DNA from 3 places in the Sedimentibacter sp. MB31-C6 genome. Region 1 is predicted to be linked to each of the others. Evidence: a T-box and tRNA genes for the amino acid it is inferred to sense, from the RefSeq annotation. Region 1 holds a T-box; the other regions hold tRNA genes.
The links. A T-box is a leader RNA that pairs with one kind of tRNA and senses whether it is charged. The one in region 1 lies ahead of metG (methionine--tRNA ligase), so its partner is inferred to be a tRNA-Met.
Positions count from the first base shown of each region.

Region 2: it has a tRNA-Met gene. The T-box ahead of metG (methionine--tRNA ligase) is inferred to sense a tRNA for this amino acid. The anticodon was not compared.
Region 3: it has a tRNA-Met gene. The T-box ahead of metG (methionine--tRNA ligase) is inferred to sense a tRNA for this amino acid. The anticodon was not compared.

Region 1 is NZ_CP142396.1:874,168-884,218, reverse strand. Features, by position in the region: gene U8307_RS04340 (DUF438 domain-containing protein) at 1-54, shown strand, start outside; gene U8307_RS04335 (aminopeptidase P family protein) at 267-1,505, shown strand; gene U8307_RS04330 (PHP domain-containing protein) at 1,495-2,319, opposite strand; gene U8307_RS04325 (hypothetical protein) at 2,495-2,725, shown strand; T-box leader at 2,844-3,070, shown strand; gene metG (methionine--tRNA ligase) at 3,107-5,059, shown strand; gene U8307_RS04315 (desulfoferrodoxin) at 5,113-5,496, opposite strand; gene U8307_RS04310 (threonine/serine exporter family protein) at 5,573-6,010, opposite strand; gene U8307_RS04305 (threonine/serine ThrE exporter family protein) at 6,023-6,802, opposite strand; gene U8307_RS04300 (class IV adenylate cyclase) at 7,008-7,538, shown strand; gene U8307_RS04295 (type III pantothenate kinase) at 7,556-8,332, shown strand; gene U8307_RS04290 (DNA polymerase Y family protein) at 8,467-9,705, shown strand; gene U8307_RS04285 (hypothetical protein) at 9,718-9,957, shown strand.
Region 2 is NZ_CP142396.1:2,712,747-2,722,797, reverse strand. Features, by position in the region: rRNA gene U8307_RS13045 (16S ribosomal RNA) at 1-204, opposite strand, end outside; tRNA gene U8307_RS13040 (tRNA-Phe) at 740-815, opposite strand; tRNA gene U8307_RS13035 (tRNA-Ile) at 822-895, opposite strand; tRNA gene U8307_RS13030 (tRNA-Ile) at 914-990, opposite strand; tRNA gene U8307_RS13025 (tRNA-Pro) at 1,002-1,078, opposite strand; tRNA gene U8307_RS13020 (tRNA-Ser) at 1,086-1,174, opposite strand; tRNA gene U8307_RS13015 (tRNA-Lys) at 1,182-1,257, opposite strand; tRNA gene U8307_RS13010 (tRNA-Lys) at 1,273-1,348, opposite strand; tRNA gene U8307_RS13005 (tRNA-Arg) at 1,362-1,438, opposite strand; tRNA gene U8307_RS13000 (tRNA-Thr) at 1,443-1,518, opposite strand; tRNA gene U8307_RS12995 (tRNA-Asp) at 1,522-1,598, opposite strand; tRNA gene U8307_RS12990 (tRNA-Val) at 1,677-1,752, opposite strand; tRNA gene U8307_RS12985 (tRNA-Glu) at 1,761-1,835, opposite strand; tRNA gene U8307_RS12980 (tRNA-Met) at 2,200-2,276, opposite strand; tRNA gene U8307_RS12975 (tRNA-Met) at 2,306-2,381, opposite strand; tRNA gene U8307_RS12970 (tRNA-Leu) at 2,387-2,474, opposite strand; tRNA gene U8307_RS12965 (tRNA-Asn) at 2,507-2,581, opposite strand; rRNA gene rrf (5S ribosomal RNA) at 2,620-2,736, opposite strand; rRNA gene U8307_RS12955 (23S ribosomal RNA) at 2,948-6,065, opposite strand; tRNA gene U8307_RS12950 (tRNA-Ala) at 6,408-6,483, opposite strand; rRNA gene U8307_RS12945 (16S ribosomal RNA) at 6,715-8,512, opposite strand; gene U8307_RS12940 (glycosyl hydrolase family 18 protein) at 9,162-10,051, opposite strand, start outside.
Region 3 is NZ_CP142396.1:2,726,409-2,736,459, forward strand. Features, by position in the region: rRNA gene U8307_RS13050 (23S ribosomal RNA) at 1-1,518, shown strand, start outside; rRNA gene rrf (5S ribosomal RNA) at 1,730-1,846, shown strand; tRNA gene U8307_RS13060 (tRNA-Asn) at 1,969-2,043, shown strand; tRNA gene U8307_RS13065 (tRNA-Leu) at 2,076-2,163, shown strand; tRNA gene U8307_RS13070 (tRNA-Met) at 2,169-2,244, shown strand; tRNA gene U8307_RS13075 (tRNA-Met) at 2,274-2,350, shown strand; tRNA gene U8307_RS13080 (tRNA-Glu) at 2,715-2,789, shown strand; tRNA gene U8307_RS13085 (tRNA-Val) at 2,798-2,873, shown strand; tRNA gene U8307_RS13090 (tRNA-Asp) at 2,952-3,028, shown strand; tRNA gene U8307_RS13095 (tRNA-Thr) at 3,032-3,107, shown strand; tRNA gene U8307_RS13100 (tRNA-Tyr) at 3,111-3,195, shown strand; tRNA gene U8307_RS13105 (tRNA-Gly) at 3,313-3,387, shown strand; tRNA gene U8307_RS13110 (tRNA-Gly) at 3,391-3,464, shown strand; tRNA gene U8307_RS13115 (tRNA-Arg) at 3,478-3,554, shown strand; tRNA gene U8307_RS13120 (tRNA-Gln) at 3,559-3,633, shown strand; tRNA gene U8307_RS13125 (tRNA-Gln) at 3,665-3,739, shown strand; tRNA gene U8307_RS13130 (tRNA-Lys) at 3,758-3,830, shown strand; tRNA gene U8307_RS13135 (tRNA-Ser) at 3,836-3,924, shown strand; tRNA gene U8307_RS13140 (tRNA-Ser) at 3,929-4,015, shown strand; tRNA gene U8307_RS13145 (tRNA-Trp) at 4,103-4,176, shown strand; tRNA gene U8307_RS13150 (tRNA-Pro) at 4,200-4,276, shown strand; tRNA gene U8307_RS13155 (tRNA-Ile) at 4,287-4,363, shown strand; tRNA gene U8307_RS13160 (tRNA-Ile) at 4,382-4,455, shown strand; tRNA gene U8307_RS13165 (tRNA-Phe) at 4,462-4,537, shown strand; gene U8307_RS13170 (ribonuclease H-like domain-containing protein) at 4,792-5,757, opposite strand; gene U8307_RS13175 (DNA internalization-related competence protein ComEC/Rec2) at 5,881-8,259, shown strand; gene holA (DNA polymerase III subunit delta) at 8,225-9,259, shown strand; gene rpsT (30S ribosomal protein S20) at 9,426-9,689, opposite strand; gene gpr (GPR endopeptidase) at 9,919-10,051, shown strand, end outside.

The DNA of each region.
Region 1 (10,051 bases):
AATATTAAACCTATACAAGATATAACAGGAGAAAAAAGATTGGTAGAAGAATAGTAGGTAGGAGCCGAATTGATGGAAGAAAGGTGTATGTCAATAGCAAGAAATATAATTGTTCTCATTATATTTCTTTTTTATTGAAGTTGATTATTTTATTTTCTAAGTATATAATTGTGTTAATTATTTTTATTATAGTCATAATGAGCGTTAGTAAAGTATTTACATTAAACTTATGTGATGAAGAAAAATTAAAATACTAGGAGGAATATATGAAATCAGGTTTTTTTAAAAACAATAGAGTAAAATTTGCAGAAAAAATGGTTGATAACTCAAGTGCAGTGTTTTTTTCCGGTAAGGCGCCTAGACAAAGCGCTGATCAGGAATATGATTTTTCCGTTGACAGGAACTTTTTTTATTTAACAGGAATAGATAAAGAGAATATGGTTTTAGTTATAAATAAAATTTTTGGAAAAGTAACTGAACAATTATACATACCTCCTGTTGATGAATTTTACGAAAAATGGTTTGGGATTCTTTTGAGAAAAGAAGAAGCTATAGAAATGTCAGATATTAAATCTATTGAAAATAGAGATAATTTCTTGACTGATTTTGCAAAAAGGCTTTCATCATCAGATAGACCTGACAATGTTTATATATTTTCATATATTACAGATAAGGATGAAGCCTATGACAATTACAGAAGTCTTGCACACTGGATGAGAAATCAGTATCCTACAATTAATATTATGAATTCTCTTGATATTGTAACAGAACTGAGAAGCTCTAAAACAGAAGAAGAAGTAAATGAAATTCAAACTGCTTTAAGATACACTAAGGAAGCTTTAGAGTTTGTTATGAAGAATTTAAAACCTGGCAGATATGAATATCAAGTTAAAGCAGATTTTGAATATCAATTAATGTTGAGAGGGTCAAAACCAAGTTTTAAAACTATTGGAGCATCAGGCAAAAATGCTGTCATACTTCATTACGTGGATTTATTAGAAAAAATAAAGGATGGAAGTATGATTCTACTTGATTTAGGAGCATTGTCTAATAATTATGCTTCAGATATTTCTAGAACTTATCCTGCAAATGGAAAATTCACTCCACGTCAAAAAGATATTTATAATATAGTTTTAGAAGCACAGGATGTAGCCATAGATGCTATGCATGTAGGTGCATCTGAAGTAGTTGTAAATGATGCAGTGAAATCGCATTTTGCAAAAGGGTTAAAAACTTTAAAATTAATAAAAGATGAATCTGATGTAGCAAAATATTATTATCATGGAATAGGCCATCCCCTTGGACTTGACGTACATGATTTAAGAAGAAGAGATAAAATTATGCAAGAAAATAATGTGTACACTGTGGAACCTGGACTATATATTAAAGAAGAAGGTATTGGTATAAGAATTGAGGATGATGTATGGGTTACAAAAAATGGTGTTATAAATTTATCACCAGATATTATAAAAACAACAAATGATATAGAAAATTTTATGAATTGAGTCGATATTCCAAATCATTTACCCCATAATCTCCGATTTCGGCTTTCCATGTAGTTAGTTCTGTACCATGCCAATCAGTACCACCTGTTTTTATCAAATTATGTTTTAAGGCAAAATTTTCATAACGATTAATTAGTTTTTTGTCATGATACGGATAATATACTTCAATACCGCCTAACCCGTGGGGTAAAAGTAATTCCATCTCAGGTAAATCTGCATTGCCTATTCGAGCAGGATGAGCAAAAACTGGGATTCCTCCAGCTAATTTTATAATTTCTACAGCTTCTGACGAATTTATTGGAAAATCTTTTATGAAGTTGCTTGGATATAAACGTACTTTTTTATTGAAGAATTCTGGCCAATCCTTCAATGTATACGGAGCTCCATTAGCAATCATTGCCTTTAATATATCTGATGGTGCAATGGATTGTTTGAATTCTGCATATTTTAATATTTTATTTAAATTAAAATTTATTATATGATTTTTTTGTAGCCATGTATATTGCTCACAAAAATGAACATAAAAATAATTGGCTAGCCTATTTAAAAGCTCTTGTAACTGCCCATTATTTATATCTATATTATACCCTAAAATATGTATAAGATGACCGTTTGAAACTGATGATATTTCAATTCCAGGTATGACTTTTATATTATGAGGTTTTGTTTTATTTATTATTTCTGCTACGCCATAAGTTGTATCATGATCAGTCAAGGATATGGCAGGTATGTTTTTTTCTTTTACGATTTCAACTATATCATCTATAGAATCTGTACCATCTGAAAACATTGAGTGAATATGCAAATCAATCATAAGTTGCTCCTAAATAAGTATATAATATATTGTATCATTTTTTAAAAATAAATGTAAGATATAATTGAAAGCTTATTGTGTTATATTTTTAATCTTTTTTTAATATAACCTTAATAACAAATGAATTTAGTTTGTGTAAAATAATAACAATTGGATTTTAAATGAGGAGAGAGATATGGAATTATTATTAGGAATATTTGTGTTTTTTGCATTTATAGTTGCAGCATTAAAAATAGGAGCTGTTATGTTTAAAATTCTGTTTACAATACTAGGAGCTGTGGTAGGTTTAGGATTGCTTGTAGTCTTATTACCATTAGGGTTAGGTTTGTTAACCATATTATTGATACCAGCTATTATTATAGGTGTAATTTTTGCAATTTTCAAGTGTATTATGGTTATTTTTTAGTGTGAATAAATTAGCTATGAATAAATTAATGTAGTAAAAGCATGCATTTGTAGCAAAATAATTTGTTGACAAATTTGTAATAATTATGTATAGTTTAGAATATAAAGAACAATAATATATGAAAGCGATGAAGAGAAGAGTAATTTAAAAATCATGATAAAGAGAACCAGAGAAGGTGTGAGCTGGGGATTGATTTAAAATGAAGATGGCCTTGGAGCTTTATACTTGAGCTTACGTTAAAGTATACCGGATGTATCCGTTATAGTACATGGTTTATGACCTATTGAGGCACATATTGTGAAATATGTGTGAAAAAGAGTGGTAACGCGATAATTCGCCTCTTAGCTTATGCTAAGAGGCGATAAATATTTGGAGGATAATATGAATAAGAAAGGCAAATATTATATAACAACAGCAATAGCATATACATCAGGAAAACCTCATATTGGAAACACTTATGAAATAGTTCTTGCAGATAGTATTGCAAGGTTTAAAAAGTTAAATGGTTATGATGTATATTTTCAGACTGGAACTGATGAGCATGGTGAAAAAATACAAATTAAAGCTGCTGAAGCAGATAAAACACCACAACAATTTGTTGATGAGGTAGCAAGTGAAATTAAATGTATTTGGAATTTAATGAATACGAGCTATGATAAATTTGTTCGTACTACAGATAAAGAACATGAAAAAATAGTACAGAAAATATTTAAAAAACTTTATGATCAGGGAGATATTTACAAAGGATATTACGAAGGTTGGTATTGTACACCAGATGAAGCATTTTTTACTGATTCTCAATTAGTTGATGGAAAATGTCCTGATTGTGGTAGAGAAGTACATAAAGCAAAGGAAGAAGCTTATTTCTTTAAAATGAGTAATTATGCTGACCGCTTAATGAAACACATTGAAGATAATCCAAAGTTTATACAGCCAGAATCTAGAAAAAATGAGATGGTAAATAATTTCTTAAAGCCCGGTCTTCAAGATTTATGTGTTTCCAGAACATCATTTGATTGGGGTATTCCAGTTACATTTGATGAAGGTCACGTTGTTTATGTTTGGATTGATGCATTAAGTAACTATATTACATTTTTAGGGTATGACCCAGATGGAAATCATGGAGAATTATACAACAAATATTGGCCTGCGGATGTTCATTTGATAGGTAAGGATATACTTCGTTTCCATACTATTTATTGGCCGATTTTATTAATGGCTTTAGGAGAAGAACTTCCTAAACAAGTATTTGGTCATCCTTGGCTTTTAGTTGGCGAGGGCAAAATGAGCAAGTCAAAAGGTAATGTAATTTATGCAGATGATTTAGTAGATTTATTTGGAGTCGATGCTATAAGATACTACGTACTTCATGAAATGCCTTTTGCTAACGATGGAACAATTACTTATGATTTAATAATTGAACGAATTAATTCAGAATTAGCAAATATACTTGGTAATTTAGTAAATAGAACTGTAACTATGACTAATAAGTATTTTGATGGTGAAATATTGCCTCCTACAAATCATGAACCTATAGATGATGAACTTATTAATTTAGCTCTTGAAACTCCAAAGAGAGTTGAACAAAGAATGGATACTCTCAGAGTTGCAGATGCAATAGATGAAATATTTACACTTTTAAGAAGAAGCAATAAATATATTGATGAAACGCAGCCATGGATTCTTGGAAAAGATGAAAGTAAAAAAGAAAGGCTTGGTACTGTTCTTTATAATTTGCTTGAATCTATTAGAATTTCAGCAGTGTTATTAGAGCCATTTTTACCTGAAACTGCTCAAAAAATATTTAGTCAGTTAAATACTAAAAAAACTGACTGGGATTCATTGCAACAATTTAACGGTATAATTTCTGGTGACAAGGTTGGAACTCCAGACATATTGTTTGCAAGAATAGATGCAGCAAAGAAAATAGAAGAGATAAATAGTATGTTAGGATTAAATAGTGACAAAAAGGAAGAAAAGAAACCTAAAAAAGAAGAAGTTAAGGAAGAAGATTTTATAACAATAGATGACTTTGATAAATTAGATTTAAGAGTTGCTGAGATAATTAAGGCAGAAAAGCACCCTGATGCAGATAAACTATTGGTATTCCAGTTAAAACTTGGCGAAGAAGTTAGGCAAGTTGTATCAGGTATATCTAAATACTATAAGCCTGAGGATTTAGTAGGCAAAAAAGTTGTTATGGTTTATAATTTAAAACCTGTTAAATTAAGAGGAGTAGATTCAAACGGAATGATTTTAGCAGCAGAAAAGGGAAAGAAATTAACACTTGTATCAACTTTAGAAGATATTCCAAGTGGATCAAAAATCTCATAAAAAAAATCAAGGTGCGCATTGCGCACCTTATATTTTTGTTTATTTATTATTTTTTATGCTTCCTTTTTCCAAAGACCGTGAAGATTGCAATATTCATAAGCTGCAACTACTTCGTCACCTTCAACAAGAGCAAATGTAGCAGCTGGTTCTTCTCCTGGGTTTAAGCACTTTCTTTGAAATCCTTGTTTAGTTACAAGATAAATCCATTGGATATAATGTTCTTCAGCCATTGGATGAGTTACACTACCAACTTTAACAGTAACTTTATTACCTTCTTTTTCTACTACAGGAACATGTTTCTCTTGAGCTGCATCTACAGTATTTGCTGTTAATTCTTCCATTTCTTCACCACAACATACCATATTAACACCTGAATCTTCTATCATTTCTACTAAATTTCCACATGTTCTACATATAACAAACTTTGTTTTACACATAATTTATTCCTCCTAATTTATATAATTCATATGACTACTTTATACCCACTAAAATTTATTTAAAACATTTTTTATTTTAAATTTTTGGTTTTATTTTTAATTTAATAGCAATTAAACTTATAATAGCCATAGCTATTGCCATAGACCCTATATTTAATATTGTGTTTGTTCCAACCTTAAGTGCTAAAAATATATCATCTTGAACAAAGGCAAGAATAGTTTCATATAAACCTAATCCAGGAACAATAGGAATTACTGCTGGGAAAATAAAAATAGTAGCAGGCATTTTAAAACGTCTTGCACAGATTTCTCCTAAAAAAGCAATAAACATTGTTCCGAGAAAAAAACCAAGTTTTGGATTTCCATAATTAATACAGAGTATATAAATTAAGTAACCTAATGATGCAATTAAAGAGGTATAAGCAAGAACCTTTTTAGGAGAGTTCATTATTAATGCAAAAAATAAAGATGCCATAAAACAATATATCATTTGTAATATTAATTCTTTTATCATAATTTTTCCTTTCTATTTAATAGGTAATAAACCAATTGTATAAGCTAAAGAAATAATAACACCTGCTCCTGCTGCTAAAGAAGCTGCAACAATTAAGGCTTCAGCACCTCTTGCTAATCCTGAAATTAAATCACCTCTTATAGTATCGCGTATTGCATTTGTCATAGCAAGACCTGGTAAATGAGGCATAATACCTCCAACTATTATATGATTATAATTTCCTATTTTAATTAAATTTGTTCCTACAATTGCGAAAGAGGATACTATTATACCTGCAATTATACTAGAAAAAAACTGATAAGATTGAAGGTCTTCAAATTTTTTTGTTATAAGTGTTACAATTATTCCTGATATAAGAGCTATAATAAAGCCGAAAAAACTTCCTCCAAAGAGCAATGTAAAAAATGCCGCAGAAATTCCTCCATAAAAAACTGAAAATTTATTATGTCGTGTTATTTCATTTCTTGTTTCTTCTAGTTGTTTTATTGCTTCATCTAAAGATATTAAATGATTTGTTAATTGTCTTGATATATTGTTTACCTTATGTAATTTATCTAAATTTATTGATCTTTTTTTAATTCTTCTGACAACTGTGCTGTTTTCAGTATTTTCAGTTGAAATTGTTATATAAACACCTGTAGGTGTTGCAATAGAATCTATTTCATTTACATTAAAAGATTTGCATATGAATTTTATAGTTTCCTCTGCTCTATAAGTTTCTCCGCCACTTTCTAGTATGATTTGTGAGGACAATTTAATTACTTTTAATAGTTTGCTTACAATGACTTCCAATTTATTTCACCTCAATTTTTAATTCAATGAAATTATATCACATAATTATTATCATAAACATTTTTTTATAAAAAAATATATATTTACTGAGAAAAAAGAAAAATTATGTTATAATATATTAACAAGAAATTAAATTTATATTAAATAACTCGTAGTCTTAAAAATATTTATTGCAATATGATAATATAAAAAATGGGAGAACATAATGAGAGAGAGGGAAATAAAGGTCTTAAATATAGATAAAGATGAAATAGAGAGAAAACTTATTAAAATAGGTGCCTATCTTATTAAAGATGAGGAACAAACAAATATAAGATTTGATACTGAGGATAACTTTTTAAAAAAAAATCACAAAGGATATTTAAGAATAAGAATAACAAAGAATTTATTAAATGGAGAAATTAAAAATACCCTCACATTGAAAAGAAGTATTAATAGAGATAAGTTAAGAGTTAACGAAGAAACTGAAACGGAAATTTCTAATTGGAAAGATACTGTGAAAATCCTTGAAATTATGGGTTACAAGCAAAAAAGACCGGGATATAAACATCGAAAGTCCTACTCATATGATAACATATTTTTTGAAATAGATATATGGGATAAAGAAACATATTCAAAACCATATTTAGAAATTGAAATGTCTTCAGAAGATGAATTAGAGAAAGCAATAAAGCTTTTGGATTTAGATAGAAAACAAATAACTACCAAATCAATTGATGAATTGAATAAAGATTAAGTAAATTAGGAGGAAAAATGGTTTTAGTTGTTGACATTGGAAATACCAATATAGTTGTTGGTGTTTATAAAAATGATGAACTTATTGGTAATTGGAGAATGGTTACCAGAAGTGAAAAAACATCTGATGAGTATGGTATATTTATATTAAATTTATTAAAATATGAGAATATTGACTATAAAAAGATAAACGGTGTTATTGTTTCTTCAGTAGTGCCAAATGTAATGCATTCATTTCAGAATGCTATGAAAAAATATTTTAATATTGACCCTTTAATAGTAGGACCTGGAATAAAAACAGGAATAACTATTAATACTGATAATCCAAGAGAAGTAGGAGCAGATAGAATTGTTGGTATAGTTGCAGCATATGAAATATATGGAGGACCACTTATTGTAATAGATTTTGGAACAGCAACTACCTATGATGTTGTTAGCGAAAAGGGAGAATTTAAATATGGTATAACATCTCCTGGAGTACAAATATCAGCTGATGCATTGTGGCAAAGAACAGCGCAACTTCCAAAAATTGAAATCAAGAAACCAGATTCAATTCTTGCAAAAAATACTATTACAAGTATGCAAGCAGGACTAGTTTACGGATATATTGGACAAATTGAATATATAGTAAAAAAACTCAAAGAAGAAATGAATAATGAAGAAATGAGGGTTATTGCAACTGGAGGGTTAGGTAGAATAATGGCCGATTCTACATCTTCTATCAATGTATATGATTCAGACCTTATATTCAAAGGTTTAAAGATTATTTATGATAAAAATATGGGTAAAAGTTGAGTTATGGAGATTCTGAGCGTTAGCGAAGAATCTCCATTGTTTATATATTTATTATAAAAAACTCTTTTAAAATTAAAAAAATGTGTTATAATAACTCTATAAAGAACAAATGTTCGAGTAATAGAGGTGATACTTTGAAACAGATAATAATGCATATTGATGTTAACTCAGCATTTTTGTCATGGACATCAGCATATGAGATGCAAATGGGGATAGATAGAGACATACGAAAAGTACCTTCTGTAATAGGTGGCAATGAAAAAAATCGTCATGGAATTGTTTTGGCAAAATCTATGTCTGCTAAAAAATTCAAAATACAAACTGGAGAATCTCTTCTCGAAGCAAGGCAAAAATGTCCAAATTTACTAGTAGTACCCCCAGATTATAGAGTATATACAAGGGCAAGTAAGGCTTTAATAGAATTTCTAAAAACATTTACTCCAGATGTAGAAATATTTAGTATAGATGAATGCTTTTTACGTTTTACAGATATCAATAAAAAAGAAGCAGTTAAGTTAGCTTACAAAATTAAAGATATAGTTTATAAAAACTTTGGATATACCGTAAATATTGGAATTTCGGAAAACAAGCTTTTAGCAAAACAGGCTGGCGATTTTGAAAAGCCTAACAAATGTCATACTTTATTTAGTGACGAAATAAAAGAAAAATTATGGGTCCTTCCTGTAGAAGATTTATTTATGGTTGGAAGGAAAACTAAACCAAAATTAAACAAATGGGGTATATATACAATAGGTGATTTAGCAAATGCTGATTATAAGCTAATATCCTCAATGTTAAAATCCCATGGTAGATTAATATATAATTATGCTTGGGGTAGAGATGATTCAATGTTTAAACCGAAAGATTCAATTAAAAGTGTTGGCAATAGCAGTACATTAAAATTTGATGTTACTAATACGGAAACTGCACATATAATATTGCTCAGTTTGGTAGAAATGACTGCCTGGCGTTTAAGAGAAGCAAATATGAGTTGCAGAGTAGTTAGTGTAAGTATAAAAGATAAGAATTTTAAGTATTCTTCAAAACAAAGAAAACTTTTATATTTCACTAATTGTACTCGAGATATTTATATAAGTATATGCAGATTATTTGATGAATTATGGGATAATAAACCAATAAGGCAATTAGGAGTATCTATATCAGATTTAGAATATTCACATAAAAAGCAAATTAATATATTTCAAGATGAACTTAGTGCAAAAAATGAAATTTTAGATAAAACTGTTGATATAATTAGAACAAAGTATGGAGATGAAGCTATTATTAGAGGTGTATTTGCCAATAGCGATTTCAAACCACTTCTGGGGGGATATCCAGATGATGAGTATCCAGGTATGAGTAGTATATTGTAAAAAGGTGAGATTATGAAAATTTTAAATGAACCCATAAAAGTCATGGTTATTTTTAATACAGATGGCAAGATACAGCCAGTTAAATTTAGACTTGATGATAAAGTTGTAAGAATTGAAAGAATAATGAAATTTTACGAAGAAAAAATAGTTGGAAACACACGACTTGTTTTTGTTTGTTTGCATAAAGGTAAGGATATTTTTGAGCTTAAATATGAGTTAGACAGCAGAACTTGGTACTTATTTAAAATGTGAATATTACTTGCATGCAATTCACTGTTGTCATTAAAAAGCTATGATGATATAATATGTTATCGACTAGAAAGTCATTAATTAACTTTTAGATAAA
Region 2 (10,051 bases), 1.2 Mb from region 1:
GTTCTTCACTCTTTATTCATACTTTATCAAGTTGATAAATCTTTGTTCTTGCTATTTGTGTTAGCAAGCTTAATAAAGCGTGAAGCACATTCGTGCTTGGGCTTCTTCGTTCAATGCTTGGTGGAAATGTAAATCTCGTTCGACTTGCATGTGTTAAGCACGCCGCCAGCGTTCGTCCTGAGCCAGGATCAAACTCTCGTTTAATATCTCCTGTCGCAGTTTCATTCACAAATTTATTTGCTCCTTGCGTCGCATAAATTTGGAATTCATTGCGGTTGACCTACTATCAATTTTCTTACTCCCTTTCGGTCGTGAAAAATTGGGTTAGGTCATACTCAAGATAACGCATAGCATTATCTATCTTTCATTACTTTTTACTTTGTTCAAATTTACTTTAAACTCATAGGTTTCTTATGCTGTTTTATTGTCAATGTTCGTCGCTTTCTTTGAGGAAAGCTTTACTAGTTTATCATGCTCACTGTTCATTGTCAAGCACTTTTTTTATTTATTTTACTGTCAATATTTTTGAGACAGCTTGAACATATTATCACAAAATTACGATATTGTCAACTACATTTTTTAACTATTTTTTATGTGGTATTTCTACACAATTTTGAATAGCTTAGATAGTCTATCACAATCATTTGCAATTGTCAATAACTTTTTAATGTCATTTTATTAATTCCATAATACATATTATACACTTAATCTCTCTTAATATGTATTATATTAAAAAAAATGGTGCCCAAACGCGGAATCGAACCACGGACACGAAGATTTTCAGTCTTCTGCTCTACCGACTGAGCTATCTGGGCATGCAGTGGGCCTTCAAGGATTCGAACCTTGGACCTACCGGTTATGAGCCGGGCGCTCTAACCAACTGAGCTAAAGGCCCTAGAAAATTAATTTCTAGTGGTGGGCTTAGATGGACTCGAACCATCGACCTCACGCTTATCAGGCGTGCGCTCTAACCACCTGAGCTATAAGCCCCTATTAAAATATGGTCGGGGCGGCAGGATTTGAACCCGCGGCCCTCTGGTCCCAAACCAGATGCGCTACCAAACTGCGCTACGCCCCGCTAAATATGGCGGAGAGGGTGGGATTCGAACCCACGCGGGCTTACACCCAAACGGTTTTCAAGACCGCCTCGTTATGACCACTTCGATACCTCTCCATTATATTGGTGATCCATCGGCGATTCGAACGCCGGACACCTTGATTAAAAGTCAAGTGCTCTGCCTGCTGAGCTAATGGATCATATACACTCTCTTCTGGTGACCCATCAGGGACTCGAACCCTGGACACCCTGATTAAGAGTCAGGTGCTCTACCAGCTGAGCTAATGAGTCGTTGCAATAATTATGGTGCACCCAGGAGGATTCGAACCCCCGGCACACGGATTAGAAGTCCGTTGCTCTATCCGACTGAGCTATGAGTGCATCTTGGAGCTGGTGGGAGGACTTGAACCCCTAACCTACTGATTACAAGTCAGTTGCTCTACCAATTGAGCTACACCAGCATGTGGCGACCTGGAAGGGGCTCGAACCCTCGACCTCCAGCGTGACAGGCTGGCATTCTAACCAACTGAACTACCAGGCCGCAATTATTTTAGATTGGGGACATTCCTCAGGCTACAAAGACTATCTTTATATTAGAGGTGGTACCCTTTCTTCTATATGGTGGGAACAATAGGGCTCGAACCTATGACCCCCTGCTTGTAAGGCAGATGCTCTCCCAACTGAGCTATGCTCCCACATATAATGGTGACCCTACCGGGATTCGAACCCGGGTTACCGCCGTGAAAGGGCGATGTCTTAACCGCTTGACCATAGGGCCTTAATCTCGCAGTCTCATTCACCATTTTCTTTGCTCCTTACGTCGCAGAAATTGGGAATTCGTTGCGAATGACCTACCAACAATTTCTTTCTCCCTTACGGTCGAATAAATTGGGTTAGGGCATCTTGCAGTCTCATTCACCATTTTCTTTGCTCCTTACGTCGCAGAAATTGGGAATTCGTTGCGAATGACCTACCAACAATTTCTTTCTCCCTTGCGGTCGAATAAATTGGGTTAGGGCATCTTGCAGTCTCATTCACCATTTTCTTTGCTCCTTATGTCGCAGAAATTGGGAATTCGGTGCGAATGACCTACCAACAATTTCTTTCTCCCTTACGGTCGAATAAATTGGGTTAGGGCATCTTGGTAGCGGCGAACGGATTTGAACCGCTGACACTGCGGGTATGAACCGCATGCTCTAGCCAACTGAGCTACGCCGCCATGTTTTTTTGCAGTGTAAACCGCATATTTGGTAGCGGGAGCTGGACTTGAACCAACGGCCTCCGGGTTATGAGCCCGACGAGCTACCAACTGCTCTATCCCGCGATAAATGGTGCCGAAGACCGGACTCGAACCGGTACGATTTTGTGGATCGCAGGATTTTAAGTCCTGTGCGTCTGCCAATTCCGCCACTTCGGCATAATTTAGAAATATTATTTACATCTTGTTTATGGCTCCGAGGGTGGGGCTCGAACCCACGACCTACCGGTTAACAGCCGGTTGCTCCACCATTGAGCTACCTCGGAACAAGCGCTGTCTCATTCACCAATTTTTCTATGAATGAACCTGGCGACGTCCTACTTTCCCAGGCAGTTACCCACCAAGTATCATCAGCGCTGAAGAGCTTAACTTCCGTGTTCGAGATGGGAACGGGTGTGTCCTCTTCGCTATTGTCACCAGATTCATTTATAGGTTTTGAACCGACTTTTTAATAAGCCATGCCCTAACAACAAGCGCAGTCTCATTCACCAATTTCTCTGCTCCTTACGTCGCATAAATTGGGAATTCGTTGCGGTTGACCTACCAACCATTTTTACAGAAAAACCATCTGAAAAATGGGGTTAGGGCATACAAAATTACATAGGAAAACATGATTCGACATTATTTATATTAAGGTCAAGACCTCGACCTATTAGTATTACTCAGCTTAATACATTGCTGCACTTTCACCTGTAACCTATCTACCTGTTAGTCTATCAGGGGTCTTACTTACTTGCGTAATGAGAAATCTTATCTTAGGGTCTGTTTCGCGCTTAGATGCCTTCAGCGCTTATCTTTTCCAGACTTAGCTACTCAGCCATGCTCCTGGCGGAACAACTGATACACCAGCGGTCTGTCCATTCCGGTCCTCTCGTACTAGGAACAGCTCCCTTCAAATTTCTTACGCCCACGACGGATAGGGACCGAACTGTCTCACGACGTTCTGAACCCAGCTCGCGTGCCTCTTTAATGGGCGAACAGCCCAACCCTTGGGACCTGCTTCAGCCCCAGGATGAGACGAGCCGACATCGAGGTGCCAAACCTCCCCGTCGATGTGGACTCTTGGGGGAGATAAGCCTGTTATCCCCAGGGTAGCTTTTATCCGTTAAGCGATGGCCTTTCCACTCGGTGCCACCGGATCACTAAGTCCAACTTTCGTTCCTGCTCGATATGTCTATCTCGCAGTCAAGCTCCCTTCTGCCTTTACACTCTTCGCACGATTTCCGACCGTGCTGAGGGAACCTTTGAGCGCCTCCGTTACTCTTTCGGAGGCGACCGCCCCAGTCAAACTGCCCAACTGACAGTGTCCATATACCGGCTCACGGTATCATGTTAGAAATTCAGTAACAATAGAGTGGTATCCCAACGTTGACTCCACGAACACTGGCGTGCTCGTTTCCTAGTCTCCCACCTATCCTGTACAATTGCTACCGAATTCCAATGTCAGCCTGCAGTAAAGCTCCATGGGGTCTTTCCGTCCTGTCGCGGGTAACTCGCATCTTCACGAGTACTACAATTTCACCGGATCTATTGTTGAGACAGTGCCCAAATCGTTACACCTTTCGTGCGGGTCGGAACTTACCCGACAAGGAATTTCGCTACCTTAGGACCGTTATAGTTACGGCCGCCGTTTACTGGGGCTTAAGTTCAAAGCTTCTCCGAAGATAACTTCTCCCCTTAACCTTCCAGCACCGGGCAGGTGTCAGCCCCTATACTTCATCTTTCGATTTAGCAGAGACCTGTGTTTTTGGTAAACAGTCGCTTGGGCCTGGTTTCTGTGGCCCTTCTGTGCTCTGTTTGTTCAAACTTCACACTGAAGGGCACCCCTTCTCCCGAAGTTACGGGGTCATTTTGCCTAGTTCCTTAACAATAGTTCTTCCGCTCATCTTTGGATTCTCTCCTTGCCTACCTGTGTCGGTTTACGGTACGGGCACCCTTATACTCGATAGAGGCTTTTCTTGACAGTGTGGACTCAGCTACTTCACTACTTATTTTCGCTCCCATTCGTATCTCAGAATTGATACTGCGGATTTGCCTACAATATCTTCCTACTTACTTAGACGCACTTTTCCATCTGTGCGCTAGCTTATCCTTCTGTGTCACCCCATTTCTCAAACGCATTTGGGTGGTACTGGAATTTCAACCAGTTGTCCATCGCCTACGCCTTTTGGCCTCGGCTTAGGTCCCGACTTACCCTGAGTGGACGAGCCTTCCTCAGGAATCCTTAGGCTTTCGATGGGTGAGATTCTCACTCACCTTTCGCTACTCATGCCAACATTCTCTCTTCTATACAGTCCATATCCTCTTTCGATGGAACTTCAACCCGTATAGAATGCTCCTCTACCGATGTCATAAATCTCTCCATGTTCTCAATATCAAGTTTATTTTAGCCCCGGTGTATGTTTTTCGAAATCTCTCGATTTTAATTTTATCTCCGGTAGTTTTTATTCGAAATCTCTCTTTTCCTTTTTATTAATATTTATAAAGGTTAGATTTCGAACTTAATTGTCCTGATTCTTTGTTTCATTGAACTCATGAAGAGATTTACGACATCCCACAACTTCGGTAATAGATTTTAGCCCCGGACATTTTCGGCGCAACACCACTTGACCAGTGAGCTATTACGCACTCTTTTAATGAATGGCTGCTTCTAAGCCAACATCCTGGTTGTCTGTGTAGTATTACATCCTTTTCCACTTAATCTATATTTTGGGACCTTAGTTGGTGATCTGGGCTCTTTCCCTTTCGACTACGAAACTTATCTCACGTAGTCTGACTCCCAAGCTTGTATCTATGGTATTCGGAGTTTGATAGGTTTTGGTAACGTATAACGCCCCTAGACCATTCAGTGCTCTACCCCCACGATACTATTTCTTGAGGCTAGCCCTAAAGCTATTTCGAGGAGAACCAGCTATCTCCGGGTTCGATTGGAATTTCACCGCTATCCACACGTCATCCCGTAGCTTTTAAACGCTAATGGGTTCGGTCCTCCACCAGATTTTACTCTAGCTTCAACCTGCACATGGATAGGTCACCCGGTTTCGGGTCTACAACATACAACTCTCGCCCTTTTCAGACTCGGTTTCCCTTCGGCTCCTAACCTCTCAGTTATTAACCTTGCTGCACATTGTAACTCGTTGGCCCGTTCTACAAAAAGTACGCGGTCACACTTTTGTGCTTCCACTGCTTATAGGCATAAGGTTTCAGGTTCTTTTTCACTCCCCTCCCGGGGTTCTTTTCACCTTTCCCTCACGGTACTATTCTCTATCGGTCACTAGGTAGTATTTAGCCTTGGGAGGTGGTCCTCCCTGCTTCCCACAGGATTTCTCGTGTCCCGTGGTACTCTGGATCATATCCTTGCTTCTAACAGTTTCGCTTACAAGCCTATCACTTTCTTTGGGTTAGCTTTCCAGCTATTTTCAGCTACCGTTATCCGTCTCTTTGATATGTCCGCAACCCCATACATTACTGTATGGTTTGGGCTCTTCCGCGTTCGCTCGCCGCTACTTACGGAATCATTATTTATTTTCTCTTCCTAAGGGTACTTAGATGTTTCAGTTCCCCTCGTTCCCCTCATACAGCTATGTATTTACTGTATGATACATAAGGTTTACCTTATGTGAGTTTCCTCATTCGGATATCTGCGTATCGTTGACTGCTTACGTCTCCTCGCAGCATTTCGTAGTTTGCCACGTCCTTCTTCGGCTCCTAGTGCCAAGGCATCCGCCTTACGCCCTTTATATCTTGACCATTCTAGTCATATATTATTTCTTCATAATATATTATATATTATACGGTACGCATACAATGCGTCCCCTACATTTGTTTGTTTCTCTCGGTTTATTGTTAATTTTATTTTTCAGAATACTTGCGACGGTATTCTTACTTTTTATCAATTAATGTCGCGCAGTCTCATTCACCAAATTTTCTGCTCCTTACGTCGCAAAATTTGGGAATTCGTTGCGAATGGCCTACCATCAATTTTTTTCTCCCTGTCGGTCGAAAAAATTGGGTTAGGACATCTTCTCTTTTATTTTCCTATGCAATTTTCAAGGTTCAATATCATTGCTCAATGCAACAGAGTTGCATTTTTGGTGGAGATAAGGAGATTCGAACTCCTGACCCCCTGCTTGCAAGGCAGGTGCTCTCCCAACTGAGCTATACCCCCACTTTATTATTTAGTTTAAAAAAAGCCTGTTTATACTGTTAGCTCAAACAGTCTTGCCATAAGTTATAGAGCAAGCGCAGTCTCGTAACACAAATTTGTTCACTCACTTTCGTTCGTGAAAATTTGGTACTCGTTGCGGCTGACCTACCTTCGATTCGTTCTTCGCTTTCGCTCGAATTCATCGGGTTAGGGCAAGCAATAAAACAGCATAAGTCCTTTAGTTCTCCTTAGAAAGGAGGTGATCCAGCCGCACCTTCCGATACGGCTACCTTGTTACGACTTCACCCCAGTCATTGATCCTACCTTCGGCGCCTGCCTCTTTACAGTTAGCTCAGCGACTTCGGGTATTACCAACTTCCATGGTGTGACGGGCGGTGTGTACAAGACCCGGGAACGCATTCACCGCGACGTTCTGATTCGCGATTACTAGCAACTCCAACTTCATGTAGGCGAGTTGCAGCCTACAATCCGAACTGGGATCGGTTTATGAGGATTTGCTCCAGATTACTCCTTCGCTTCCCTTTGTTCCGACCATTGTAGCACGTGTGTAGCCCAAGACATAAGGGGCATGATGATTTGACGTCATCCCCACCTTCCTCCGATTTATCATCGGCAGTCTCCTTAGAGTGCCCACCTTAAATGATGGCAACTAAGGATAAGGGTTGCGCTCGTTGCGGGACTTAACCCAACATCTCACGACACGAGCTGACGACAACCATGCACCACCTGTCACCCTTGCTCCCGAAGGAGAGGGCACATCTCTGTGCCGGTCAAGGGGATGTCAAGCCTTGGTAAGGTTCTTCGCGTTGCTTCGAATTAAACCACATGCTCCGCTGCTTGTGCGGGTCCCCGTCAATTCCTTTGAGTTTTAGTCTTGCGACCGTACTCCCCAGGCGGAGTGCTTATTGTGTTTACTTCGGCACTGAATATCGCTACCCAACACCTAGCACTCATCGTTTACAGCGTGGACTACCAGGGTATCTAATCCTGTTTGCTACCCACGCTTTCGTGACTCAGCGTCAGTTACAGTCCAGTAAGTCGCCTTCGCCACTGGTGTTCCTCCTAATATCTACGCATTTCACCGCTACACTAGGAATTCCACTTACCTCTCCTGCACTCAAGTCATACAGTTTCAAGTGCTTACTATAGTTAAGCCATAGCCTTTTACACCTGACATATATAACCGCCTACTCACCCTTTACGCCCAGTAAATCCGGACAACGCTCGCCCCCTACGTATTACCGCGGCTGCTGGCACGTAGTTAGCCGGGGCTTCCTCCTTGGCTACCGTCATTTTTTTCTTCACCAAGGACAGAGTTTTACGATCCGAAAACCTTCTTCACTCACGCGGCGTCGCTGCATCAGGGTTTCCCCCATTGTGCAATATTCCCCACTGCTGCCTCCCGTAGGAGTCTGGACCGTGTCTCAGTTCCAGTGTGGCCGTTCACCCTCTCAGGCCGGCTACTGATCGTCGCCTTGGTAAGCCATTACCTTACCAACTAGCTAATCAGACGCGAACTCATCCTATACCACTATTCATTTTGACTTCTGTATCATGCGATTCTAAAGTGTTATATGGTTTTAATCCCGGTTTCCCGAGGCTATTCCTTTGTACAGGGTAGATTGTTCACGCGTTACTCACCCGTCCGCCACTAGATTTACATCTCCACCAAACACTAAATTTATTTTATCTTAGTGTGTTATCAAGCTTGTTTAAGCTTGAAGCACTCTTTTAGCTTCACTAACACTTAGTTTCTTTTCTACTTTTGTAGTAGGATATCTTTTTTACTGTGTTAGCAAGCTTAATAAAGCGTGAAGCACATTCAGTTCTTCACTCTTTATTCATACTTTATCAAGTTGATAAATCTATGTTCTTGCTATTTGTGTTAGCAAGCTTAATAAAGCGTGAAGCACATTCGTGCTTGGGCTTCTTCGTTCAATGCTTGGTGGAAATGTAAATCTCGTTCGACTTGCATGTGTTAAGCACGCCGCCAGCGTTCGTCCTGAGCCAGGATCAAACTCTCGTTTAATATCTCCTGTCGCAGTTTCATTCACAAATTTATTTGCTCCTTGCGTCGCATAAATTTGGAATTCATTGCGGTTGACCTACCATCGATTTTCTTACTCCCTTTCGGTCGTGAAAAATTGGGTTAGGTCATACCCAAGATAACGCATAGCATTATCTATCTTTCATTACTTTTTACTTTGTTCAAATTTACTTTAAACTCATAGGTTTCTTATGCTGTTTTATTGTCAATGTTCGTCGCTTTCTTTGAAGAAAGCTTTACTAGTTTATCATGCTTGTCGAAGTTTGTCAAGCACTTTTTTATTTATTTTTTTCTCGACTCCTTACTACTTACAGTGTTCAGAGCACTTGAAACAACTTTGTTAGTCTAACATAACTAACGCTAATTGTCAACAGTTTCTTTAATAGTTTTTTTACTCTTTCTTTGCAATATTTTTACTCAATTCGCAAAGTGCTTTTGTATTATAGCTCAACTAATTATCTTTGTCAATCCCCTTTTATAACTTTATCAAACTTTTATTTTTTGAATCTATTCTGAAATATTCTATGTGAATCCTGCGCTATGACAATAATGCTTTACATTGTAGGAATTACCTTAACATACTGCAGAACCTATACAATGCTTTTATATCGGGACGCATACAATGCGTCCCCTACTTAAGCACTTCCCACATTTCTTCTGTTCCATAATTTAAAGTCCAAACAGCAATTCCAGATAAATTATAGTTTTTAGCGATATGAAGTCTTTTTATTAAAGACATTTTATCTTCATGCCATATCTTATACGTTATTCCGTTAATTTCTTTTTCACCATAGTTTTGTCCATATTCTTCTATATACTTCAATTCAATTTCCAGTTCATCAATTACCTTTTCAGCTGATTCAATCTTTAAAGCAGTTGATTTTACTTTCTCCACTGATTTTTCTTCGTATTCCTCCCAAAGTCTTGTATAGAAAGGTACACCTAGTACAACTTTTTTTGATGATGCATATTCTAATAAATTAGAAACTCCATATTCTACCCATGGTAGTGATGATACTGAACCAGCTTTACCAGATACATTTTCGTCATATGCCATAAGTATTATATAATCAGCATAATCTGATATAACGTTTCTATCAAAACATAAAGACCAATTTTCAGAATTTGATAAGATGGTAACATCAACAGACATAATAATATTATTAGCTTTTGCTTTGCAATACAATTCTTTTATAAATGCTGAGAAAACATCTTTATCTTCTATATAAATATTTTCAAAGTCTATATTTATTCCATCAAAATTATTATCAACTGTTATATCTATTATTTTATCAACTATATTGCTACGCTTTAAACCATTATTAAGCATCTCATTAGTTAATTTAGGATCAAATCCATTATTAAAAACTGCCCATATTTCTTTGCCAGAATTTTTCACATACTGAATATATTCTGTATTAGATAAATCGATAAATAAATCATCTTCATAAAAAAGCTCATACCAAGTTGGTGCAATTATATTAATACTATCTGGAATATAAAATGGTTCAAAATCATATA
Region 3 (10,051 bases), 1.2 Mb from region 1:
CAACTGGTTGAAATTCCAGTACCACCCAAATGCGTTTGAGAAATGGGGTGACACAGAAGGATAAGCTAGCGCACAGATGGAAAAGTGCGTCTAAGTAAGTAGGAAGATATTGTAGGCAAATCCGCAGTATCAATTCTGAGATACGAATGGGAGCGAAAATAAGTAGTGAAGTAGCTGAGTCCACACTGTCAAGAAAAGCCTCTATCGAGTATAAGGGTGCCCGTACCGTAAACCGACACAGGTAGGCAAGGAGAGAATCCAAAGATGAGCGGAAGAACTATTGTTAAGGAACTAGGCAAAATGACCCCGTAACTTCGGGAGAAGGGGTGCCCTTCAGTGTGAAGTTTGAACAAACAGAGCACAGAAGGGCCACAGAAACCAGGCCCAAGCGACTGTTTACCAAAAACACAGGTCTCTGCTAAATCGAAAGATGAAGTATAGGGGCTGACACCTGCCCGGTGCTGGAAGGTTAAGGGGAGAAGTTATCTTCGGAGAAGCTTTGAACTTAAGCCCCAGTAAACGGCGGCCGTAACTATAACGGTCCTAAGGTAGCGAAATTCCTTGTCGGGTAAGTTCCGACCCGCACGAAAGGTGTAACGATTTGGGCACTGTCTCAACAATAGATCCGGTGAAATTGTAGTACTCGTGAAGATGCGAGTTACCCGCGACAGGACGGAAAGACCCCATGGAGCTTTACTGCAGGCTGACATTGGAATTCGGTAGCAATTGTACAGGATAGGTGGGAGACTAGGAAACGAGCACGCCAGTGTTCGTGGAGTCAACGTTGGGATACCACTCTATTGTTACTGAATTTCTAACATGATACCGTGAGCCGGTATATGGACACTGTCAGTTGGGCAGTTTGACTGGGGCGGTCGCCTCCGAAAGAGTAACGGAGGCGCTCAAAGGTTCCCTCAGCACGGTCGGAAATCGTGCGAAGAGTGTAAAGGCAGAAGGGAGCTTGACTGCGAGATAGACATATCGAGCAGGAACGAAAGTTGGACTTAGTGATCCGGTGGCACCGAGTGGAAAGGCCATCGCTTAACGGATAAAAGCTACCCTGGGGATAACAGGCTTATCTCCCCCAAGAGTCCACATCGACGGGGAGGTTTGGCACCTCGATGTCGGCTCGTCTCATCCTGGGGCTGAAGCAGGTCCCAAGGGTTGGGCTGTTCGCCCATTAAAGAGGCACGCGAGCTGGGTTCAGAACGTCGTGAGACAGTTCGGTCCCTATCCGTCGTGGGCGTAAGAAATTTGAAGGGAGCTGTTCCTAGTACGAGAGGACCGGAATGGACAGACCGCTGGTGTATCAGTTGTTCCGCCAGGAGCATGGCTGAGTAGCTAAGTCTGGAAAAGATAAGCGCTGAAGGCATCTAAGCGCGAAACAGACCCTAAGATAAGATTTCTCATTACGCAAGTAAGTAAGACCCCTGATAGACTAACAGGTAGATAGGTTACAGGTGAAAGTGCAGCAATGTATTAAGCTGAGTAATACTAATAGGTCGAGGTCTTGACCTTAATATAAATAATGTCGAATCATGTTTTCCTATGTAATTTTGTATGCCCTAACCCCATTTTTCAGATGGTTTTTCTGTAAAAATGGTTGGTAGGTCAACCGCAACGAATTCCCAATTTATGCGACGTAAGGAGCAGAGAAATTGCTGAATGAGACTGCGCTTGTTGTTAGGGCATGGCTTATTAAAAAGTCGGTTCAAAACCTATAAACGAATCTGGTGACAATAGCGAAGAGGACACACCCGTTCCCATCTCGAACACGGAAGTTAAGCTCTTCAGCGCTGATGATACTTGGTGGGTAACTGCCTGGGAAAGTAGGACGTCGCCAGGTATAACCTAACCCAATTTATTCGACCGCAAGGGAGAAAGAAATTGTTGGTAGGTTAACCGCAACGAATTCCCAATTTATGCGACGTAAGGAGCAGAGAAATTGGTGAATGAGACAGCGCTTGTTCCGAGGTAGCTCAATGGTGGAGCAACCGGCTGTTAACCGGTAGGTCGTGGGTTCGAGCCCCACCCTCGGAGCCATAAACAAGATGTAAATAATATTTCTAAATTATGCCGAAGTGGCGGAATTGGCAGACGCACAGGACTTAAAATCCTGCGATCCACAAAATCGTACCGGTTCGAGTCCGGTCTTCGGCACCATTTATCGCGGGATAGAGCAGTTGGTAGCTCGTCGGGCTCATAACCCGGAGGCCGTTGGTTCAAGTCCAGCTCCCGCTACCAAATATGCGGTTTACACTGCAAAAAAACATGGCGGCGTAGCTCAGTTGGCTAGAGCATGCGGTTCATACCCGCAGTGTCAGCGGTTCAAATCCGTTCGCCGCTACCAAGATGCCCTAACCCAATTTATTCGACCGCAAGGGAGAAAGAAATTGTTGGTAGGTCATTCGCAACGAATTCCCAATTTCTGCGACGTAAGGAGCAAAGAAAATGGTGAATGAGACTGCAAGATGCCCTAACCCAATTTATTCGACCGCAAGGGAGAAAGAAATTGTTGGTAGGTCATTCGCAACGAATTCCCAATTTCTGCGACGTAAGGAGCAAAGAAAATGGTGAATGAGACTGCAAGATGCCCTAACCCAATTTATTCGACCGTAAGGGAGAAAGAAATTGTTGGTAGGTCATTCGCACCGAATTCCCAATTTCTGCGACATAAGGAGCAAAGAAAATGGTGAATGAGACTGCGAGATTAAGGCCCTATGGTCAAGCGGTTAAGACATCGCCCTTTCACGGCGGTAACCCGGGTTCGAATCCCGGTAGGGTCACCATTATATGTGGGAGCATAGCTCAGTTGGGAGAGCATCTGCCTTACAAGCAGGGGGTCATAGGTTCGAGCCCTATTGTTCCCACCATATAGAAGAAAGGGTACCACCTCTAATATAAAGATAGTCTTTGTAGCCTGAGGAATGTCCCCAATCTAAAATAATTGCGGCCTGGTAGTTCAGTTGGTTAGAATGCCAGCCTGTCACGCTGGAGGTCGAGGGTTCGAGCCCCTTCCAGGTCGCCACATGCTGGTGTAGCTCAATTGGTAGAGCAACTGACTTGTAATCAGTAGGTTAGGGGTTCAAGTCCTCCCACCAGCTCCATATGGAAGAGTTCCCGAGAGGCTAAAGGGGACGGACTGTAAATCCGTTGGCACTGCCTTCATTGGTTCGAATCCAATCTCTTCCACCAAATATGACTAGCCCAATTTCTTCTACCGTAAGGAAGAAGAAATTGATGGTGAGTCAATAAAGTCAAATTTGCACAAGTTGAATGAAATTAACAAATTTCATACATGAAACTGTATATGCGGAAATGGCTCAGTGGTAGAGCATCGCCTTGCCAAGGCGAGGGTCGCGAGTTCGAATCTCGTTTTCCGCTCCATATGCGGGTGTAGCTCAGTGGTAGAGCCCCAGCCTTCCAAGCTGGTTGCGAGGGTTCGATCCCCTTCACCCGCTCCAATAATTACATTGCGCACTCATAGCTCAGTAGGATAGAGCAACGGACTTCTAATCCGTGTGCCGGGGGTTCGAATCCTCCTGGGTGCACCATTATTGGGGTATCGCCAAGCGGTAAGGCACCAGACTCTGACTCTGGCATTCGTGGGTTCAAATCCTTCTACCCCAGCCATATAGTAGTCATTAATTAATTTAAAATTCATTGGGATGTCGCCAAGTGGTAAGGCACTAGACTTTGACTCTAGCATTCGTAGGTTCGAATCCTGCCATCCCAGCCATTTAATTTTTAGTATTTTGATCCATTAGCTCAGCAGGCAGAGCACTTGACTTTTAATCAAGGTGTCCGGCGTTCGAATCGCCGATGGATCACTAATGGAGAGGTATCGAAGTGGTCATAACGAGGCGGTCTTGAAAACCGTTTGGGTGTAAGCCCGCGTGGGTTCGAATCCCACCCTCTCCGCCATTTTGGAGAAGTACTCAAGTGGCCGAAGAGGCTCCCCTGCTAAGGGAGTAGGTCTGATAAGGACGCGAGGGTTCAAATCCCTCCTTCTCCGTCATTTTAATCTTTAGGGCAACTCTATAGGAGTGTAGTTAACAGATAGAATGTCACTTTCTAAATATGTTTATTATGCATGAAAAATAGGGGATTGGTCAAGTGGCATGACAGTGGTCTCCAAAACCATTAGTGGGGGTTCGATTCCCTCATCCCCTGCCATTTTAGCAGGTGTAATTTATTAGCGGGGCGTAGCGCAGTTTGGTAGCGCATCTGGTTTGGGACCAGAGGGCCGCGGGTTCAAATCCTGCCGCCCCGACCATATTTAATAGGGGCTTATAGCTCAGGTGGTTAGAGCGCACGCCTGATAAGCGTGAGGTCGATGGTTCGAGTCCATCTAAGCCCACCACTAGAAATTAATTTTCTAGGGCCTTTAGCTCAGTTGGTTAGAGCGCCCGGCTCATAACCGGTAGGTCCAAGGTTCGAATCCTTGAAGGCCCACTGCATGCCCAGATAGCTCAGTCGGTAGAGCAGAAGACTGAAAATCTTCGTGTCCGTGGTTCGATTCCGCGTTTGGGCACCATACTAAAAAACTTATATTCTTTGAATATAAGTTTTTTTATTATATAGGAAAGTTCTCCTTTCCTATATAATAAAAAACGAGGATTGCAAAGGACGGAACGTCCTTGCCGTTAAGGGGGGTGCTCAGTAAAAATGCTTTAATAAAGCATTTTTACGCCGAAGGGGGACATAGGTCCCCCTAGCGGCGTTGCGAAGCAACTCTTTTTATATCCTTAGATTACATACATTATAGAAAATTATATTGATTAAATAAAATTAGAATAATGAATCAAGAATTTTTTTTGTGATATTTATTATATTTTGAGTATAGAATTTATCATTGATTTTTATTGGTATGAGATTATTTTTTATTCCTTTTATAGCAGTATATGTATTTATGTTAAAATCATTATTATCTATATAATAAAATTCCTTGACTTTCTCATCTTTGTAAAAGCCTACCGATATTTGAATATCTAATATCTGATCTTGTGAGTTCAATTTTAAATCAAAATTCAAAGAAGGATGTATATAATCAGCTTTAAATTTAGATATTATATAGAATTTGCCATACAATGTATTTTTTTTAATACTAAAATCTGTATAATTGATTTTCACAATTAAACCATTATAAAATAATGTTTCATCATATAAGCTAAATATATTATTAAATAACATACTGAGATTGTAAACATCTTTATAATTATGCTGAAGTATTAAAAAAGAAAATTCTTTTTTAGGATCTATTTTATACGCTTCATATAAAACTGTTACATCTTGTCCAGAAATGGCATCCTCTCTTTTTATATTAAAATATCTTTCTACAGTTTTTAACTTAAGATTTTCTATTTGAATTTTATTTCTAACATGACGCATATCATTATATAAATCAATTTTAATATATTTATTAAAATCAAAAGTGATTTCATTTTGTAAGTATTTGCCAATTAAAAAGGGAATATCAAAGCTGTTTCCATTATAAGTAATAACAAAATTTTTGTCATTTATTAAATCTTTTAAATATTTAAGTATTTCTTTTTCATCAGTTTTGTTTTCACAGAATAGTTGATATATTTTAAAATTATTATCAATGTATAACATTACCGTTATTGAAATTATCATTGAAAATTTGCGAGAAAGTCCTGTTGTTTCAATATCTAAAAAAAAAGAATCTTTAAGTAATTTATTTATATAAAGATTATCAGATAAGTTGTTGTTTATCTTGTTACAATTTACTATCATTTTTCCTCCAATCTACAATAAATTATAACGAATCAAATGAGATTCCCGCTATCTTATAAAATTATTTTGACTAATTACTAAAATATGGTAATATAAGATAAGATCAAATTTGTGGTGATAATTATGTATATTGTAGTTTCTATTTTTTTAATATATGCTTTAGGTATTATTGCCTTTGAATTAAATATATATTTTCATTTATTCTTAGCTGTTTTTGTTATTCTTTTATATAAGTCCTTACTAAATAAAAAATATATATACAACATTGTTATTATAACTTTTTTAGCATTATCATTCTTTACATGTTATTATAATGCAAATTCAAATTTAACACAATATATTAATGAAGATATTGAGGTAATTGCAGAAATTAAAACTAAGAACAAGATAAATCCAAATTCAAGATATTATAGCTTAAATGCATCGGTTATTAAAATAAAGGGTAACAAGATGAATTATAAGGAGAATACAATAATTTATATCAATAAAGATATTGATGTAAAAGAAAATAGTATAATTAAATTTAATGGAAGAGTAACTGATCCAAGTACTAGTAACAATCATATGCTTTTTAATTATAAAAATTATCTTAGGTCCATGAAAATACAAGCAACAATTTTTGCTAATAGTGATATTACAGTTTTAGAAGAAAAATATTCATTTTTAAATAATATTTCAAATAATTTTAGAGATTATACTACAAATTTATTATTTAATAGATTAAATAATAAAAATGCAGAGATAATATTGTCTGTAATTTTGGGAGATATTAATTATTTGGATGAAGATTTTTATAATAATGTCAAATCAATAGGACTGGCTCATATATTTGCAGTATCTGGTACGCATATAGGATTACTATATGCATTTTTTCTATATATTTTTAGATTAATTGGTTTTAATATAAGGATCAGTTGGTTATTAACATGGTCCTTAATGTGGTTTTACGGCTTTTTAATAGGATTTCCTCTTTCAGTTATAAGAACTTTAATCATGTTTACTTTTTTGTTTGGTTCAGAAATTTTATATCGAAAGTATAATTCATTAAATTCTATAGCAATGGCTGCATTAATTATGACTATTTATAATCCATTTTGGATTTTTGAAGCAGGATTTTTATTATCATTTTCGTCAGCTTTAAGTTTCATTATATATGGTAAATATATTCTTAGATATATGAAAACAAAAAAAACTATTTTAAAGTACATAAATAGGTTCATGTTTCTATATATTTTTACTTTACCAGTAGTAGCTTATTTTTTTAATTATATTCCTTTATTAGGGATATTTTATAATTTGCTTCTATTACCGTTATTTATGGTAATGCTAATAAAAAGTTTTGTATTAATAATTTTAAATGGCATAGTACCATACTTTATGATAATTCCATTTAAAGTCTTTGATTATTTTTTGTATAGTTTTCGGTATATGATTAATTTAACTAACAAAATTCCGTTTAACGGTATTTCGATACCTACATTACCTATTCCTCTCGTTATATTTTTTTACATTTTTATATTTTTTATGTTATACTTATATAACAATAAAAATAGCAATTGTAGAAAGTATTTTTTTACTTCTTTTTTCTTATTTTACTTCTTTACATATATAGTAGTTCCTATGTTTGATAGCAGTATATATTTTAATTTTATAGATGTGGGACAAGGTTTGTTTTCTACTATATCTTATAAAAATTACAATTTTATAATTGATTGTGGTAGTACTAGTAATAAGGATATAGGAAGGTACACAGTTATACCTTATTTGACTAAAAATGGAGTAAACTCAATTGATTGTGTTTTTATTAGTCATTGGGATATGGACCATTATTCAGGGTTAATTGATTTACTTGAAAGTGACATTGGAGTAGATAAAATATTTTCAACAGAAAGTAATAAGGATATTAATGCAAATATTAAAATTTTAAAAAAAGATGACAATTTAATCATTGATGACAAAGTTAAAATTAAAGTAATATGGCCTATAGAAAATTATGTTGCTAATAGCAGAAATAATACATCAATGGTTATACTTTTTAGATATTATGATAAAAACATATTGATTACTGGTGATATTGAATCTGAGGTTGAATATATGATTCTAAATGATTTAGAACAGTCCGATATAATGACAATACCTCATCATGGAAGTAAAACTTCTTCTACGAAGGATTTAATTGATGCTGTAAGACCTAAATTTGCTGTAGTGAGTTATGGTAAGAATAATTATGGAATACCTTCTGAAGAAGCATTAAAAAGATATAAAGAAGTTAATAGTATAATATTATCTACTTTTGAACATGGAGAAATTAATTTTATTTTAAATAAAGACAAAATATATTATAGTACATATAGTGGAGAAAAATCAGATAATTATTATGAACTTTATTTTATTTGGATAATACCTAAAGTCATTTTATTTATTTTACTATTAACTTGGATAATTGGATATAAGAAAGAGGAGTATTATGAGTTACAAAATTATTTTAGATTTAATCAATAAAAGTAAAATGCCTAATTGCGTTCTAATATACGGAATTGAAGAATTCTTGATAGATAAAATTGTGAAACTAACAAAGAAAATGTATATTGATGAGAACTATGAAGATATGAATTATGAAGAATTTGAAAATTTAGAAAACAATTTTGATAGTTTTAAACAATTCGTATCAACTTTTCCTTTTATGACAAATAAGAAACTATGTATTATAAAAAATTCATCGTTTTTAACTTCAACAGGAAGTCTGAATAAGAAGGAAGAGGAAATAACTTTAGATTTTATTGATAAAGGATATGATTCATATATTATAATTTTTCTTATTAAGGGTGGTAAGCCGGATTTAAGAAAAAAAGCAGTCAAGAAGTTAAAAAATGGGAATTGTATTTTTGAAATAAATAAACTTAATGAGGCAGAATTATCTAAATATATATTAGAAGAGTTTAAAAGAAATAAAATTGATATTAGTTTATCTGATGCAGATTACATTGCAAATAATTCAGGCTATTTAGAGTATGAAAGTAATATAAGTTTATATGAAATAAATAATGAAGTTAACAAGCTTTTATCTTATTCAATGGAAAGTAAAAGGATACAAAGAGAAGATATAGATAATTTAATGGTTAAATCAATTGAAAGTAATATTTTTAAACTTGTAGACAATATTTGTGAAGGTAATAAAGATAAGGGATTCGAGGTATTAGAGGAAATGCTTCTAAATAATACTTCAGAGCAATATATAATACATATGATTGTAAGGCAATATAGAATGATTTATCAATATGTATTGTTAAAAACTAAAAATTATAACTTTAATGAAATAATGAAAAAAATGAAAATTAAAAAATTTGTTGCATCAAAATTAGAAAAACAATCTAAAAAACTTACTTTAAATCAAATAGAAAAATATATGGTAAAATTCATAGAAATAGATAGAAAAATAAAGGTAGGAGAAATTGATAAAAGAATAGGTATAGAATTAATAACTAATGGTATAATTAAATAACTAATCAGTTATTAATGAAGAAATAAAAAAAGACCAAGATTCGGTCTTTTTTTTATTTTCAGAGATTCATCAACTAACACCACATTTTAGACTATGAGGTTAGTTGATGAATCTTACTGTTAGTTTCAGAGGTGGGAATCCCACCAACTGAATTTGTTATACTAAATTAAGCAATTTTGTTTAATCTTTGCGTTAATCTACTTACTTTTCTTGAAGCTGCATTTTTATGAATTGTATTTTTAGCAGCGGCTTGATAAAGTTTTTTCTCGCATATTGTTAAGTATTCTTTAGCTTGCTCATAATTTCCATCAGATACTGCTGCTTCAAATTTCTTAATATATGTTTTGATTTCAGACTTTCTGCTTCTGTTTACTTCAGTTTTTTTATTTATTACTAATATTCTTTTCTTAGCAGACTTAATATTTGCCAAAATCTTCACCTCCTTAGAACGATTAATATTTTAACACATTATTTTTATAAAGTGATAATATTTTAGACAGCAAATCAATTATACAGGTAAATTAAACAAAAATCAATAGTAAAGAATAAAAAAATAAAAAAATTAAATAATAAACCTATTATGCAAGTAATATGTATTTAAAACAAAAAATATAAGAGTTGTATTTATAAAATATTATTGTAAGTAAATGGAGGTTAAAATGTATAGAACAGATTTAGCTTATGAAGCAAATGAATCATTAGCACAAAAAGTTCAAGGAATTAAATTAGAAACAAGAAATTATGAACATGGAGAAGTTGTAGAACTGGAAATTATTGATGAGGATGCAGAAA